DNA from 2 places in the Desulfovulcanus sp. genome. Region 2 is predicted to be linked to the other one. Evidence: predicted binding sites of a transcription regulator. Region 2 holds the regulator's gene; the other holds the start of a gene.
What was found. The regulator HrcA, encoded in region 2, represses chaperone genes, less so after heat shock. The targets are predictions, from matches to a motif close to TGTTAGCACTCNNNNNNNNNGAGTGCTAACA.
Positions count from the first base shown of each region.

Region 1: a site for HrcA is predicted at 2,014-2,044, ahead of groES (co-chaperone GroES). Genes of this name have one in related genera too.

Region 1 is NZ_CEYAEZ010000033.1:11,670-20,050, forward strand. Features, by position in the region: gene groL (chaperonin GroEL) at 1-1,624, opposite strand, end outside; gene groES (co-chaperone GroES) at 1,656-1,946, opposite strand; gene serS (serine--tRNA ligase) at 2,349-3,635, shown strand; tRNA gene AC3WVG_RS06790 (tRNA-Lys) at 3,683-3,758, shown strand; tRNA gene AC3WVG_RS06795 (tRNA-Glu) at 3,779-3,854, shown strand; gene AC3WVG_RS06800 (SLBB domain-containing protein) at 5,158-8,076, shown strand; gene AC3WVG_RS06805 (hypothetical protein) at 8,169-8,381, shown strand, end outside.
Region 2 is NZ_CEYAEZ010000078.1:897-9,277, forward strand. Features, by position in the region: gene dnaK (molecular chaperone DnaK) at 1-1,294, opposite strand, end outside; gene grpE (nucleotide exchange factor GrpE) at 1,375-1,968, opposite strand; gene hrcA (heat-inducible transcriptional repressor HrcA) at 2,355-3,383, opposite strand; gene rfbD (dTDP-4-dehydrorhamnose reductase) at 3,711-4,571, opposite strand; gene rfbB (dTDP-glucose 4,6-dehydratase) at 4,568-5,590, opposite strand; gene AC3WVG_RS10490 (hypothetical protein) at 5,630-5,806, opposite strand; tRNA gene AC3WVG_RS10495 (tRNA-Val) at 5,981-6,056, shown strand; gene AC3WVG_RS10500 (tRNA (cytidine(34)-2'-O)-methyltransferase) at 6,154-6,603, shown strand; gene AC3WVG_RS10505 (FAD-dependent oxidoreductase) at 6,720-8,381, opposite strand, start outside.

The DNA of each region.
Region 1 (8,381 bases), on a different contig from region 2:
TGCCGCCCATTCCGCCGCCAGGCATTGGAGGCATATCTTTCTTTTCTTCGGGTTTTTCAGCAATGGCTGCCTCAGTAGTCAGGAGCAAGGAAGCTACAGAAGCAGCATTCTGGAGAGCGATACGAGTTACTTTCTTAGGATCAATTACACCGGCTTTGATGAGATCCTCAAACTCTCCAGTGGCAGCATTAAAGCCTTCGCCATCCTTGCCTTCTTTAACCTTTTCGATGATTACTGCGCCTTCAAAGCCAGCATTGCGGCAGATTTGACGCAGAGGAGCCTGGATAGCCTTGCGGACTACTTCAACACCTGCGGCTTCGTCATCATCTGCAGGCTTTACGTCGTCCAGGCAGTTCATAGCCCTGATCAGGGCAACGCCACCGCCAGGTACAATACCTTCTTCAACCGCAGCCCGAGTTGCATTCAAGGCATCCTCGACGCGAGCCTTCTTCTCTTTCATCTCGGTCTCGGTGGCTGCACCGACATTGATTACAGCTACGCCGCCAACGATTTTGGCCAAGCGCTCCTGCAATTTTTCACGATCGTAGTCAGAGGTGGTCTCTTCAATTTCAGCCCGGATCTGTTTAACCCTGGCCTTGATATCTTCAGGCTTACCAGCGCCGTCAACAATGGTGGTGTTCTCTTTGTCGATGACAACGCGTTTGGCCTGACCCAGATCATTGATGGTGATGTTTTCCAGCTTGATGCCAAGATCTTCAGAAACAACCTGGCCACCGGTTAAGATGGCAATATCTTGCAGCATGGCTTTGCGGCGTTCACCAAAGCCAGGAGCTTTAACAGCAGCTACCTGCAAGGTGCCGCGAAGTTTGTTTACTACCAGTGTGGCCAATGCTTCGCCTTCTACGTCCTCAGCAATAATGAGCAGTGGCTTGCCCATCTTGGCTACCTGCTCGAGGACAGGCAAGAGATCTTTCATGTTGGAGATCTTCTTCTCATTGATGAGAATCAGAGGCTCATCCAGCTCACAGACCATCTTTTCTGGGTCGGTAACAAAGTATGGGGAAAGATATCCGCGATCAAACTGCATACCCTCAACCACATCCAGGGTGGTCTCCAGGCCTTTGGCCTCTTCAACAGTAATAACGCCTTCTTTACCAACCTTGTTCATGGCCTCGGCAATAATGTTACCGATGGTGGCGTCATTGTTGGCTGAAATGGTTCCAACCTGGGCGATTTCTTTTTGATCGCGGGTAGGTTTGGCAATCTTTTCCAGCTCAGCAACAACTGCATCAACGGCCTTGTCAATACCGCGCTTAATAGCCATGGGATTGCGGCCAGCAGCTACGAGCTTCAGGCCTTCGGTGAAGATAGCTTGGGCGAGAACAGTTGCTGTGGTGGTACCGTCACCAGCAACATCACTTGTCTTGCTGGCTACTTCTTTAACCATCTGGGCTCCCATGTTCTCGAACTTGTCTTCGAGCTCGATTTCTTTGGCTACGGTAACACCATCCTTAGTAATTAATGGAGAGCCAAAAGACTTTTCAATTACTACGTTGCGGCCTTTGGGGCCCAGTGTTACTTTTACAGCTTCAGCTAGGGCGTCTACACCTTTTTTAAGTTTTTCCCGTGCCTTAGCATCAAACTTTATAATTTTTGCAGACATATTTTCTCCTCCTTAATATTTTGTTGTTGCTTTAGCTTTCGATGATAGCCAAAATATCGTCTTCGCGCATTACCAGATGTTCAACACCATCAATTTTGACTTCAGTGCCGGCATATTTGTTGAATAAGATTTTATCCCCTGCCTTGACGCTCATAGGGATGGTTTTGCCATCATCGGCTATTTTGCCAGGGCCTACAGCAACAACTTCACCCTTGATGGGCTTTTCTTTTGCAGTATCAGGAATGATGATTCCACCTTTGGTTACTTCCTCTTCTTCCAAACGTTTAACCAGAACACGATCGTGTAAAGGTTTTAAGTTCATGCTATTCACCTCCATTTGAGTTTTAAAATTTTCTGATCCTCAAAGTCGTTCCGCCATATAAACATCGTATTAGCACTCGTCAAGAGTGAGTGCTAATAAAATTTTAAAATTTTTTCTTGATGAGAAAAATTGCCAAAATTATTAGGTGGTTATCTAGTTGGGGGTTTGAGTAGGCAAGCAAGGATCGTGGGGGAATGGCGTTAATAAGAATAGTTTTCAAGCTCCGAGGAATGACGATTTTTCGCAAAATTTTGACAAAACCTAAAGTTTTGGGCAGCTAGTTTGGTTGGGTACTAAATAATAAAGAGATGATGCACAAGCAAAAGTTTTGACCTATGTTTCAAGTCGCGAGAGCTGACCTTTAGACCTCGGCACTAAGAAATTAAGGCAGGAGATATAATTATGTTGGATATTAGGTTTATTCGGAAAAATTTTGACTTGGTTGTGAAAGCACTACAACAGAGAAATTCCAATCTGGACCTTACAGAGTATCAAGATCTGGATAATAAGCGCAGGGCTCTGCTCCAAGAGGTTGAAGCCCTAAAAATGGAGCGAAACAGGGCTTCGGAGCAGGTGGCCAGGATGAAAAAGCAAGGCCAGGACCCCGGTGATCTTTTTGCCGAACTTGGCCGCTTGTCCCAGAAAATCAAAGAGTTGGACAAGGAACTAAAGCAAGTTGAAGAGGAAGTTCAAGAGTGGATTTTGTCCATTCCAAATATTCCCCACGAAAGTGTGCCCGTGGGCAAAGATGAGCAGGACAATAAAGAGGAGAAAAAATGGGGAGACAAGCCCACGTTTGATTTTGAGCCCAAAGAGCACTGGGAAATTGGGGTCAGTTTGGGCGGGCTGGATTTTGATCGCGCAGCCAAGATAACCGGCTCAAGATTTGCCCTTTATTGGGGCTGGGCAGCTCGCTTAGAGCGGGCATTGATTAATTTTATGCTTGATGTGCAGACTACTGAAAACGGCTACACAGAAGTTTTGCCTCCTGTCATAGTTAACCGGGCAAGCATGACAGCAACCGGGCAGTTGCCTAAATTTGAGCAGGACTTGTTTAAACTTGAAAACTGGGATTATTATTTAATTCCTACGGCTGAAGTGCCTGTGACCAATATCCATCGAAATGAAGTTTTGGAGGAAAAGGATCTACCCTTGACCTACGTCGCCTATACCCCCTGTTTTCGTTCCGAGGCCGGTTCATATGGCAAGGACACCAAAGGCATTATCAGGCAGCATCAATTTAACAAGATAGAGTTGGTCCGTTTTGCCCATCCTGATAGTTCCTATCAGGAATTAGAAACTTTGCTCGGACATGCTGAAAGTATTTTGCAAAAACTGAAACTACATTATCGGGTGGTCACGTTGTGCACCGGAGACTTGGGCTTTTCCGCTGCCAAGACCTATGACATTGAAGTCTGGCTGCCCGGCCAGGGCAAGTATAGAGAGATATCTTCATGTTCTAATTTTGAGGATTTTCAGGCCAGGCGGGCCAATATCAAATTTAAACCCAAGGACAGTAAAAAGGCCCGTCTTGTCCATACATTAAATGGCTCTGGCTTGGCTGTAGGCAGGACCTTGGTGGCCATCCTGGAAAATTATCAGCAAGCAGATGGTAGCGTGCTTGTTCCGGAAGTGCTTCAGCCATATTTGGGTGGATTGGAAAAAATTGAGCCCAAAAAAGAAAAATAATCTTGACATTTTCATTGGAGAGCAATAAAGAGGTTTCTTCTTTGGTTGGGCCGTTAACTCAGTCGGTAGAGTATCTGCCTTTTAAGCAGAGAGTCGCAGGTTCGATCCCTGCACGGCCCACCATTTTTTATGTCCCCTTTGATGTCCCCATCGTCTAGTGGCCTAGGACGCCGGCCTCTCACGCCGGTAACGGGGGTTCAAATCCCCCTGGGGACGCCAAATAAAATCAAATAGATAGAAGACAAACCAAAAAGGCCAAAGTAAAGGTTGGCACTTTTGGTTGGAAAATAATTCTAAGCCTCTAACCAGCGGGTTAGAGGCTTTTTGTTTTTTTCAAATAAGAGCTTACATCTGCTTAGTAAATCTAGCCATTAAACCCCTTTCCCTGAGAATAACTCAGCGAGCTTTCTTGGCTGTTATGCCCAGCTCGGGCGGCCAGCAAGAACCTCTGTGTCTCAGGGCCATCTCATTTAATTTTAAAGAATAATCTCGCGCCAAGCCGCAAAGACGCCGAGGAAAAGACAGTTTTGGTTCAGCTTGAGTTCCAAGCCGAACAAAAACCCCTCGGCCCGAAGGGCCGAAAGGCTTTGATCTGGGTTTAATCTAAAGCCAGATCAAAAAAGTTAGCGCCTTTGCGGCTTGGCGCGAGGTAATGTTTTTTAACATATTGAAAGTATAGCACAATTAGATGAGATAGCCCTTCTGTGTCTCCGCCTCTCTAGTGACCAACGGGAGCGGGCGAGAGATTCAAAAATTAGCCGGGAAAGCGTCAGTGCACCTGGTCGGATACGCCCGACTAAATTTCTATTCACCTACTCAACCACTCACCTACTCCCCTTACTCAAGCAAAGTGGAACCTATCGGCTGCGCCCACGAATGCCTCTCTCAAGCCCTGAGTCTTTAGAGTCGACTCCCTCTCTTCCTTCCATTTGGGTTTGAGTATTTCATTTCACTTTTTGCCAGTATGAAGAGAGCAAATTAGCTTTGGCCTGACAATCGCTGAATTTTACAAAAAAAGAAGCAAAATCGAGTTAATTTTCAAATGAAGCAAGCTAAATTCAAAATTTAATAATTTTACAGGTAGGACAATGAAAGTAGTGCTTGCTCAAATTTTTGTCATGTTGATCGCCTAATATTTTATCAATTTTTTTAAAGCTTCAATCACAAATTTATCTTAAATTGCAAGGCATATTTTTTTGAGTTTAATTTTATCAATTTGCGATTATGTAGTTGATATCAATTGTTAAAACGTGATGAAAAAGCTTAACTGGATCCAAAAAAATAATTTTATTTAATTTTTTAAAAAAAATATTATTGAATTAGGCATTGTTATTAATGCACTAGTAGTGTAGTCTTAATTTTGTAAAATATACGTGTTTATATTGAAATAATTGATAATGTATTAACTGCACATAATTTATAATCTTTTTGGACGAAAGGAGAGGGATTTAATAGCCAGCGTCTCCACTTGTTTCTTACGGTCGCGAATGTCTCGCTGTTAAAGAGTGAAGGAGAGAACTATATGACAAAATATTTTTTTTGTTTGTGTTGCCTTGTTTGTTATTCCCTGACAGGGCCATTGTATGCATTTCAAACTCCTGGAACGGTTGTTTTAGATGAGAGCGGATCTGTCAGGGCAGGAGTGCAGGCAAGTGCTTCCATGCAAGGTTCTTCAGGTTCTCTTACCCCAACAGGGCAGCAACTACTTGGAACCTTTACTCCTGGTCAGCAGGAGGTGATTAAGCAGGAAGTCCAAAAACAAGGTGGTGGGGAGCTTACCCCAGAGGCTATAGATGCAATAAAAAACAATCCTGAATTTAAGGGATTAAAGCCGGCCGAGGTTGAAGAAGGGAAAAGACTGATTGAGTCTCTGGAGAGGAGAGGGCAAAAACAGCAACCTTCTCAAACTCCGGATGGGAGCAGAAAAAAAAACGATGACGTTGTTTCCCTCTTTCGACAATATCTAACGAACAAGACAGGTGCCTTAAAGGTCAGCACCGAGTTAAGGCCATTCGGATACAATCTGTTTCAGCATGGCCCCGCCAAGCCTATACCTGCCCAGCCTGTGGCCCCTGATTACATTATAGGTCCCGGAGATGAGATCCAGGTTTTTGTCTGGGGACGGATCAACACTCAATACACCCTGCGTGTTGGCGTGGATGGACGAATTATGTTTCCACAAATCGGCCCGTTAACAGTTGCTGGCATGCGTTATGAGCAGATGGAAAAATTTCTTGTTAAGCAGGCTACCAGGATTACCGGGACTGACGTGGCTATTACTCTCTCCAGGCTGCATCAATTTCAGGTTTTTGTACTGGGTGAAGTACAAAGGCCCGGTCCATATAATCTTACAGCTATGACCACTATGCTGGATGCCCTGATAGCGGCTGGCGGCCCAACAGGGCGTGGTTCCCTGAGAAAAATTTCTTTAAAAAGGGAAAATGAGACCATAAGTGTGTTAGACCTTTATTCTCTCCTCCTTAATGGAGATAAAAGCAAGGATAGACGACTTAGAAATGGAGATATTGTTTTTGTGCCCTTGGCTGGCCCTCTGGTAGGTATTGCCGGCAATGTCAGAAGGCCTGGCATTTATGAACTCATGCAAGAAACAAACCTGGTCGAGGCTTTAGAGTTGGCCGGCGCCTTAACGCCTGTGGCCTGGAAACAGATGATTCAGGTGGAAAGGGCTGAGAAGCATGCATGGAAAAAGGTAGTGGATATAAATGCCAGGGATGCGAAAAATTTAAAACAACTTTCCCTGCAGGATGGGGATTTGATCAAGATATTTTCCATTATTCCGGAGACAGCCAACAGGGTTGAGCTCTATGGCAATGTTTTGCGGCCTGGCACTTATGCCTGGCATCCAGGCCTGACCTTACGTGAGATCATCAAAGGGCCTGAGAGCCTGCAGCCTGACAGCTGTTTTGATTATGCATTGATTAAAAGGGCTGTTCTGCCAACAGGAGGAATAAAACTTGTCCCTTTTAATCTGGCCCGGATTGTTCTGGCAAAGGGGGCGGATTTAGAGCTCCATCCCCTTGACCGGATATATGTTTTTTCCAAGTGGTTTTTTGAATCTAAGCCAACTGTTGTCATCAAAGGTAAGGTGCGAAAGCCCGGAACATATCAAATCCCTGAAAAGGGTTTTCGCATCAAGGATTTAATCTTGCAGTCCGGTGGGTTGGCAAAAGATGCTTACTTAGAAAAGGCAGAGCTTTACCGTATAGACAAAAAGCAAAGAAAAAGATCGTTAGTATTATTTGATTTAAAAAAGGCATTACTGGGCGTCCAAGAACATAATCTACTTTTAAAGGACGGGGATCAGATTATTGTTCACTCTCTATCAGAATATATGCCAGAACAGACGGTGACTATTTATGGGGAAGTGAACAAGCCAGGCACATACCCTTTTGTGGAGGGGATGACAGTTAAAGACCTGGTTTTTGCCGGAGGCAATGTTAAAGATTCTGCTTACTTAAAGGAAGGAGAAGTATTTTCTTATAAAATTATCAATAATACTCTGGCAGAGTATGAGCATCGGGTTATAAATCTTGAGCTGGCACTTAGTGATGAACCTCAGCACAATATTCTACTTCATCCGTATGATAAGATTTTTATCAAAAAGATAGCTGATTGGGGCAGGGAAAAATACGTAGAGATTGAAGGGGAAGTTATTTTTCCGGGCAAATATTTAATTAAAAAAGGCGAAAGGTTGTCATCTTTAATCAAGCGTGCAGGTGGTTTCACTAAAAACGCTTATCTAAGAGGCGCTATTTTTACCAGAGAACGGGTGCGTAAGTTGCAGCAAAAGCGCCTCAATGAGATGGTCGACAAGCTGGAACAGGAATTATTATCCGCGGGCAGTGCTAAAACTGCCACTGCTCTTACGGGTGATGAATCAAAGATTTATCTGGAAGAGAGCAAAATAAATGAGAAATTTCTGGCCAGGCTCAGGGAAGTAAAGGCCAAAGGTAGGCTGGTTATAGACATAAAACCTTTAGTAGAATTTAAAGATTACTCGGATGATGTGGAACTTGAAGATGGAGATAAGCTCAATATCCCACAAAATCCGGCGACCGTGCAGGTTCTTGGCGCGGTGTATAATCAAACAGCTTTTATCTTCCGGCATGGGAAAAAGATATCCGGTTATATTGATTTGGCAGGAGGATACTCCCAAAACGCGGACAAAGACGCGACGTATATTCTCAAGGCAGATGGCAGCGCTGTAAGACCGCATAAAGGTCTCACCTGGGGATTTCAGTGGAATGAACGCTTAAATCGCTGGGAACGCTCGCATCGTTTCAACATTGAACCGGGAGATACCATTATCGTGCCGGAAAAATTGGACCGCATCGCTTGGCTCAGATCAACAAAAGACATTACACAAATCCTCTTTCAGCTCGCTGTAACAACAGGTGTGATTATGACGACATTATTTTAAATGGTTCGACGTAAAGATACCTCTGCAAAAAATTCAAATTTTGTAAGCGATTATGAATGCCAAAGCTGAAAATCGAAATTTTAGGGTGATAAATGTGGAATGCTGGATGTTTCAGAGTACGATTGGTTGCGGTTCTGTTAAACAACTTTAAATCGAAAGATAACGTTGAACTTCGAAGGTTGAATGTTGAACTTATAATTTTAATAACTTTATTTATTATAACTTTTAACAGAGCTGAGCTAAAGGCAGAGGAGTTTCCCCTGTATCTCACTTATGCAGCAGACGATTTTCCTGCCTCAATGGTT
Region 2 (8,381 bases):
TAGACACTGAGGGCTGGTTGTCTGCGGCTGTGGTAAAGATCTGGCTCTTGCGCGTTGGAATGGTGGTGTTGCGTTCAATGAGTTTGGTAAAGACACCACCCATGGTCTCGATACCCAGAGAGAGCGGAGTAACGTCAAGTAGAAGAACATCTTTCACATCACCGGTCAGGATGCCGCCCTGAATGGCTGCGCCCATAGCCACAACTTCATCCGGGTTTACGCTCTTGTTGGGCTCTTTACCAAAGAACTCAGCCACCTTTTTCTGAACCAGAGGCATACGGGTCATGCCGCCAACCAGGATGACTTCATCAATGTCAGAAGGCTTAAGACCTGCGTCTTCTAAAGCTTTTCTGCATGGTTCAACTGTCCTTTCCACCAGGTCTTCTACCAACTTTTCCAGCTTGCCCCGGGTAAGTTTTATATTCAAATGTTTCGGACCGGTCTGGTCGGCTGTGATAAAGGGCAAGTTAATCTCAGTTTCCATGGTGGAAGATAGTTCTTTTTTAGCCTTCTCAGCCGCTTCTTTCAGCCGTTGCAGGGCCATCCGATCCTGGCTTAAGTCTATACCGTTTTCTTTTTTGAACTCATCGACAATGTAGTTGATAATTCTCTGGTCGAAGTCCTCACCACCCAAAAAGGTATCACCGTTAGTAGCCCGAACTTCAACTACATTATCTCCGACTTCCAGGATAGAGATGTCAAAAGTACCGCCACCTAAGTCGAAAACAGCGATCTTTTCGTTAACCTTTTTGTCCGAACCATAAGCCAGCGAAGCAGCAGTAGGTTCGTTGATTATCCTTTTTACATCCAGACCGGCAATGCGGCCAGCATCTTTGGTTGCCTGGCGCTGACTGTCGTTAAAGTATGCCGGAACAGTGATAACTGCTTCTGTGACCTTTTCTCCCAAGTAGGCCTCTGCATCGCTTTTGAGTTTCTGCAGAATCATGGCTGAGATTTCAGGTGGGCTGTATTTTTTGTCGCCTACCTGAACATAGGCATCCCCATTGGGTCCGGGGACAATTTTATATGGACATCTTTGTTTCCATTTTTCTATGGCCGGGTCATCAAACTTGCGGCCCATAAGCCTTTTGACGGCAAAGATTGTCTTTTCCGGGTTAGTCACAGCCTGTCTTTTGGCAATTTCGCCAACTAGCCTTTCCTTCTCGGTAAAGGCCACAATAGATGGAGTTGTGCGTCCTCCTTCAGGATTGGTAATACATTTGGCATCCTTGCCTTCCATTACATAGACGCAGCTGTTTGTAGTTCCCAAGTCTATGCCAATTATTTTTCCCATAACATTAGCCTCCTATTTTGAAAGAAATTTTTCAATTTTAATTCATAAGTCCGTTTACGCAGAAGTAAAGGGATATAGATTTATTTTTTCTCACTTTTTTTGCTGACCATAACCCTGGCTGGTCTGAGCAAGCGATCATGAAGCTTGTACCCTTTTTGCATGAGCTGGCATACCATGCCTTCTTCCATATCTTCACGCTCTTCTTGAGCCATGGCCTCGTGAATATTGGGGTCAAACCTTTCACCTTCCTCACCCACTGGTTCAAGGCCATGTTTTTTTAAGGTTTCTTTAAACATCTTCAGGGTCATTTCCACCCCTTGCAACAGATCCTTGCATGCCTCTGTCTTTTGGCCATGTGTGATTGCCAGCTCCAGATTGTCCATGATTGGTAAAATATCTTCAATAATGGTAGAAGTGGCAAATTTACAAAATTCTTCTTTCTCTCTAATAAGTCTTTTTTTTAAATTTTCTGAGTCTGCCAAAATACGTAATACTTCCTGCTGCTTGTCCTTTAATTGCTCACATTCCGAACAAAATTTTTCCTCGCAAATTTTTTTCAACTCTTCGTCATTTAAACTTATATCTTTAGTTTCCTGAGTCTGTGGCCGTTCTTTTTTATCAACGGGCTGTGTATTTTTGGTTTCTTGTTGTTTTTCCTTATCCATATTATCCATACCCTTTCCTCCGATGTTATATTTTATGTAGAGAGGCAAAGCCGCGCGTTTCTACAGAGCCTGTGGCCGAACCTTTTTATTAACTTAATTTCCAAGGTTTATTTCAGTCTTGATTTCTTTCATGCTGGTACAAAGACTTGGACTCATCTAAAACTTGCTTGCGGACAGAGCATAATGGGATATTTTAGGTAAACAAATATTCTTTTATTATCGATAGTTATGGTCAATATCGCAAAGTATTCAGCCCATTCATCCCGATGCTCTGTTTTCCGCAAGCATCACTAAGATTGGGTTACCCAAGCCGTTTGTAATGCATTTCAGAAACCAAGACTTTCAATCAACGATTAAAATAGGGGTTGCCCACAGGCTCTGCAAACGATTCACGACTAAAAATGCTTGCGGAATATTTGACTAAGTATTTTAGCCATCAAGTCAACCGTTGGAATGACTTTTGAGTAATCCATGCGCATGGGACCAATAACGCTGACCACACCTAAAGTATCATCTTTTATGCTGTAAGGTGATGATATAACACTATATTCTTGCAACTCTTCTAAGTTTTGCTCTTCACCCAAGATGATATTTAATCCTCTGGATTCGATGGTCTTATCTAATAATTGCAAAAGCTTAGATTTTTCCTCTAAGATTTTGAATAGATCACGCATAGCATTGATGTCGGAAAGTTCCTCTCCCTCTAAGAGATTGATTGTTCCTTCTACAAAAACCTGGCGGTTGTTCGCTTCAAAGGTGTCCTGAGCCAGCTTGAGTGCCTTTTTATAGAGGTGTTCAAATTCCAGGTGTGCTTTTTTCATTTGTTCTAATATTTCTTCGCGTACCTGGTACAGGGTTCTACCCTGAAAGGAATCATTTAAGAAATTGCTATACTTGATCAATTCATCAGCAGTGATATCTTTATCAACTTGAATAACTTTGTTTTGAATTAGCCCACCATCCAGAATCAAAACAGACATAACCAAGCCGGGTCTAAGGAGAATAAAATCAATTTGTTGCCATCGAACCAGGCTTTTTCTGGGAGTCAGAACCATACTTATCTGGTTTGACAAAGAGGATAAAATTTTTGAGGCTTGGCTTAAGGTCTGGGGTAGATCTGGGCCGACCTCTTCCAATGTTTTGCTGATTCTTTGCTGTTCTTCCAGAGGAAGAGGGTTGATAGTTAAAATAGAGTCTAGATAGTAACGCAAGGCCTTGGTCGTTGGCACACGGCCCGCAGAAGTATGTGGCTGGGAAAGGAGACCTCTTTCACTTAAATCGGCCATAATATTTCGGATTGTGGCCGGGCTTAGATTAAGCTGAGATTTTTTGGCCACAGTCCTGGAACCCACTGGCTGGCCTGTAAGAATATAGTCCTGGATTAAAGTGGATAAGACGTCTATTTCCCTTTGTGTTAACCTCATATGATGACACCTCTTTAGCACTCTAGCGTATAAAGTGCTAAAGAGTTAATAACGCAAAATACACCTGTCAACCGTAATATAAAATTTTGAGTTGTTTTCTGGGCAAGGGAGAACAGGTAGTGGCAGGCGGCAGTCCGTTCTGGAGTCTTAAGAGCCTGTGCCCACACACCATTTTGACTACCAGATTAGAAATCAGGATTGAAAAAATTATGAAAAATTGTCCTCTTAAGTAAGGTTCGGCCACAGGCTCTTAAGTATAATCAGAAATCAATAACCTTTTATCGAGAGTTTTTCCGGTCATTTTGCCGAACCGTATCGGATCGATTTTTACGAGTCACGAAAAATATAGTCGCGTAAAGCTTGTATCCAGGAGCGTGGTTTAATCCCGGTAATCTCGGTAAATTTAGAGCAGTCCAGGACGGAGTAAGGAGGACGGACCGCTTTTTGTGGATATTCAGAGGAAGTAATTGGATTGACCCGGCAGTGAAGACCGGCACACTTGATTGCTTCTGAAGCCAGCTCACACCAGGAAGCCTGGCCGCTGTTGGTCAGATGGTAAAGGCCATGACCGGCATTTTTTATCAGTTTAAGGCTGTATTTGGCCAGATCCAGTGTGTATGTTGGTGACCCCACCTGATCGTGAACCACATCCAGAGTTTCTCTATTTTGGGCCAAGTCTAAAATTTTTGCCACAAAATTGGACTTGCCCGGTCCGAAAAGCCAGGCCGTACGGATAATGATCAGTTTATTCCAAGAATTATCTAAAAGAGATTTCTCGCCCTCCAGTTTGCTCTGGCCATAGACACTTAGAGGATTAGTTTTGTCTTTTGTGGTATAGGGGGTATTTTTTTGGCCATCAAAAACAAAATCAGTGCTGTAATGAATGAGATAAATATCTCTTTCTCTGGCAATGTTGCCCAGCAAGGTCGGCAGTTTTTTATTTAGTTCATAGGCCAGGTTTCTTTCGTCTTCAGCCTGGTCCACTTTGGTATAGGCCACTGTATTAAAGATATGGCTGATCTCATTTTGGTCTACAAATGAAGCTATTTCTTCGGGGTCAAAGAGATTCAAGTCCTCTCGACCCGGGGTGAATACAGTCCAATTTTCATCCGTCAAAACTGTAGTCAGGGCTTGACCGAGCAAGCCGGTTTTTCCACCTAAAACAAGGGCACGTCCAGGATTGTTCATGTTCTGTCCTTATACCAATTACGCATAAAATTTTGATATTCTCCGGATTGGACCTCGCTAATCCAATCTTGATGTTCAAGGTACCAGTTAAGAGTTAATTCTAAACCCTTTTTAAAATCAACCGAGGGCTTAAAGCCTAATTCTCTGGTAGCCAGAGAAAAGTCCATTGCATAGCGCCGGTCGTGGCCGGGCCGGTCCTGTACGAATTTGAGTAAGGTATGAGGTTTACCTAAAAAGTCCAGGATTGCTTTGACTACTTCGAGATTAGGCTTTTCTGCATTTCCTCCAAAATTATAAACACGCCCAATTTTGCCTTTTTGCAAAGCCAAATCCACGCCTTGACAATGGTCCAGGACATAAATCCAGTCTCGGACATTTTGTCCGTCTCCATAAATTGGGATAGATTCATCTTGCCTGGCTTTTAAAAAAGCCAGAGGAATTAATTTCTCCGGGAACTGGAACGGCCCGTAATTGTTCGAGCATCGAGTGATAATTACAGGGAAACCATAGGTTTTATAGTATGCCCTGGCTAATAGATCCGCTGCAGCCTTGGATGCGGAATAAGGGCTGTTAGGGGCGAGAGGTGTCTCTTCAGAAAAGAGTCCTTCTGGTCCAAGGGAACCATAAACTTCATCCGTGGAAACCTGAATAAACCTTTTAATACCGGCTTGTCTTGAAGCTTCCAATAAATTTTGGGTGCCATTGATATTGGTAGTGATAAAAGGGGCAGGATCATTTATGGATCGATCCACATGGGATTCAGCTGCAAAGTTGATTACAGCGTCGATTTGGAATTTTTTGAGGATCTCTGGAACGAGTTCCCGGTCCGCGATACATCCGCGGATAAAGAAATACCGTTTATCACCATATTTCTTTTCTATTGGAACCAGATTCTTGAGGTTGCCGGCATAAGTGAGTTTGTCAAGGTTGATGACTTTAACGTCTGAATAATGTTCGAATAAATAGTAGATAAAGTTAGAGCCAATAAACCCACATCCACCGGTAACCAGAATGTTCATGTATCCTCCTTAAGTTAGTTCAGACTGCTCCGTTATTCCTTATAATGTTTTGGGGTCGCGGTCCAGAAGCAGATAACGTTTGACAGTTGTTTTGAATAGATATTTTTGTACCTCATAGAGGATACCTTTGGGCAAATATTGTAAGATTTTTCTCCTATATTGAAAAATATTGGATTCTTCAAGGGAGATGGCATTGGCTGAGTAGGGCTTTCGCACCTAAATCTTAATTGAGGGGTAAGGGTTAAGGATTAAAAGGGGTAAGGGTTTGGTCACAGGCTCTTAAATAAAAAGCACCTAGCGAAGTAGCAAATTTGGTTGCGATTGCCCTGCTTTTTGAATTGAAAGTAGTTGCCAATATCTCAAATTTTGAATAAAGATAGCTTTAGTATTGGGCGGTTAACTCAGTGGTGAGAGTGCCATCTTCACACGGTGGAAGTCCGGGGTTCAAATCCCCGACCGCCCACCAAACCAGCACAAGACACGAAGAAAGGGCAGGCAACTTTGGCCTGCCCTTTCATTTGTTGCGTAATCCCTTGATAATTTTAAAACATTTATTTTCAGACATGCAGATTGTCCTTTTTGAACCGGAAATACCACCAAATACTGGAACCATTGCCAGGCTGTGTGCTGCCACGAATACTGTTTTGAATCTGATTGAACCATTGGGTTTTAGCTTGGAGGACAAGTATTTAAAGAGAGCCGGCTTGGATTATTGGCCTCATGTTAGCCTTAGGGTATGGAAGGATTGGACAAGCTTTAAAAGCAGTTTGAGTCCGGAGCAGAGGCTGGTCATGACCAGTGCCCGAAAAGGTCAAAATTATACTCGGTTTGAATTTGAAGAAACGGATATGCTTGTATTCGGGCCGGAGACCAGGGGCTTGCCCGAGTATATTTTAGATGAGTCCCCCTACCTGATACGGATTCCTATTTGGGGCAAGGTTCGCAGCCTAAATCTTGCTAATTCTGCCTCTATTATTTTGTATGAGGCTTATAGGCAGACAGGGAAGATTTAAGAAAGTAGTTGATAAGCTGGGAAGTTGAGAAGATAAGAAGAAGTTGTTTTATGGATTTGCCATCCACCCATCTTCCTATCTTCCTATCTTCCTAACTTCCTAACTTCCTAACTTTTCTAAATAAGCGCTTGCCTTACTTGTTCTCTTAGTCGGTCAAGTTCATAGCCTGTTACTGCACAGCCATTTTTAGGACACGTGGCCTGGCATATGCCACACCCGCGACAACGGACAGTATCGACTTCGGCAATTTTTTTGACCAATCCGTCAGAATTATACTCTTTTAATGTAATTGCTCCTACCGCACATACATCAATACAAAAACCACAACCGTCACAATTTTCCTCAATAATATACATTTTGCATAATTCGTCGCGGAATCCTAGTGTCACACAGCCTTTACAGTTTTCACATCCACCACAATGCAGGCAACGGCCGGTTTCTGCAATCAGCTGATCCAAAGTAAAACCCGCCTGTTCCAGAGCAAAACTGTGTAGCCGTTCTTCCACTGGCAAACATTCAGGTTTTTGATCAGGCTTTGGCTCAATATTTTCTTTTGTATAAGGCAGAGGTTTTAGTGATATGTAATATTTTTGTTTATTTTCTTCTTGGAGGTTTTTACCCTGTAGATATTTTTTTATGGATTCTGCTGCTTCTTTGCCACTATTTATGGCTTGTGAAGCGTAACCGATTCTAAATACATCTCCGGCCATAAAAATATTTTGGTCCGATACCTGAAAGGTGTGGGGATTAACATCAAGGCGTCCGTCATCAGTATATAACTCCTGTAAATAATCTCTATCAGGTAACTGGCCTATGCCGAAGATTACATAATCTGCCTCAAGGGTGATGAGATCGTTGGGATCGAACTGAGGATTAAATATTTTTTGTCCGTCTTTGAGATCATAAACCGAAGTACAACGAGAAAAGGTTAAAAGCAGTTTGCCGTTTTGCCTTTCTATGTTTTGCAGGCCTCGGGAGTAATAAAATGCTACTCCTTCTTCCAGACCTCCCTTTTCATCCTCTTCATTGGCCAGGATTCCATCTTTGGATGACCTGTCACTAGATTCCAAACAGGCCAGGGCCGCATTGGCTCCATAACGGCGTAATGAGCGTGCAGCATCTATGGCCACACCACTTCCGCCAATAACTACCACCTGTTTACCCGCATATTTCTTTTCATCCAGTCGACCTTCGCTGATAGCAGCCAGGATATCGATAGCGTTTTCTACTTCTTCAAAACCTTGGGCAAATGGGGGTACAGGGCGGGGTAAATGAGTTCCGGTGGCAATTAGGATAGCATCATAGTCCTCTTTTTTTAATGAGGAAATGGAAGGTCTGAAGTTTAAATGAATCTCTATCCCCAAAGGACTGATGACCTGGTCTATGGCGAAATTAAGAATTTCATCGGGCAGTCTGAATGATGGAATAAAGCGAAGTGCTCCCCCTAACCTGGACCTTGCCTCAAACAAACTTACTCTATATCCTTCTTTGGCCAGAAAGAAGGCCGCACTAATACCGGCAGGTCCTCCTCCTACAATGGCTATTTTCTTTTCTATACGCGCAGCAGGCTTGATTGGTCTGTATGCAGGCAATGCACCGGTGATCACTTTGTCCCTGTACCAGTCAAAGACAAACCTTTCTATAAACCTGACATGAACATGAGTGTCTACTTGTTTCCGGTTACAGTATTTTTCACAAAGGCCACAGACATAACCACATACACCAAAAAGTGGATTGATATGAAGAATTTCATCAAAAACAGTGAGAAAAATTTTTTC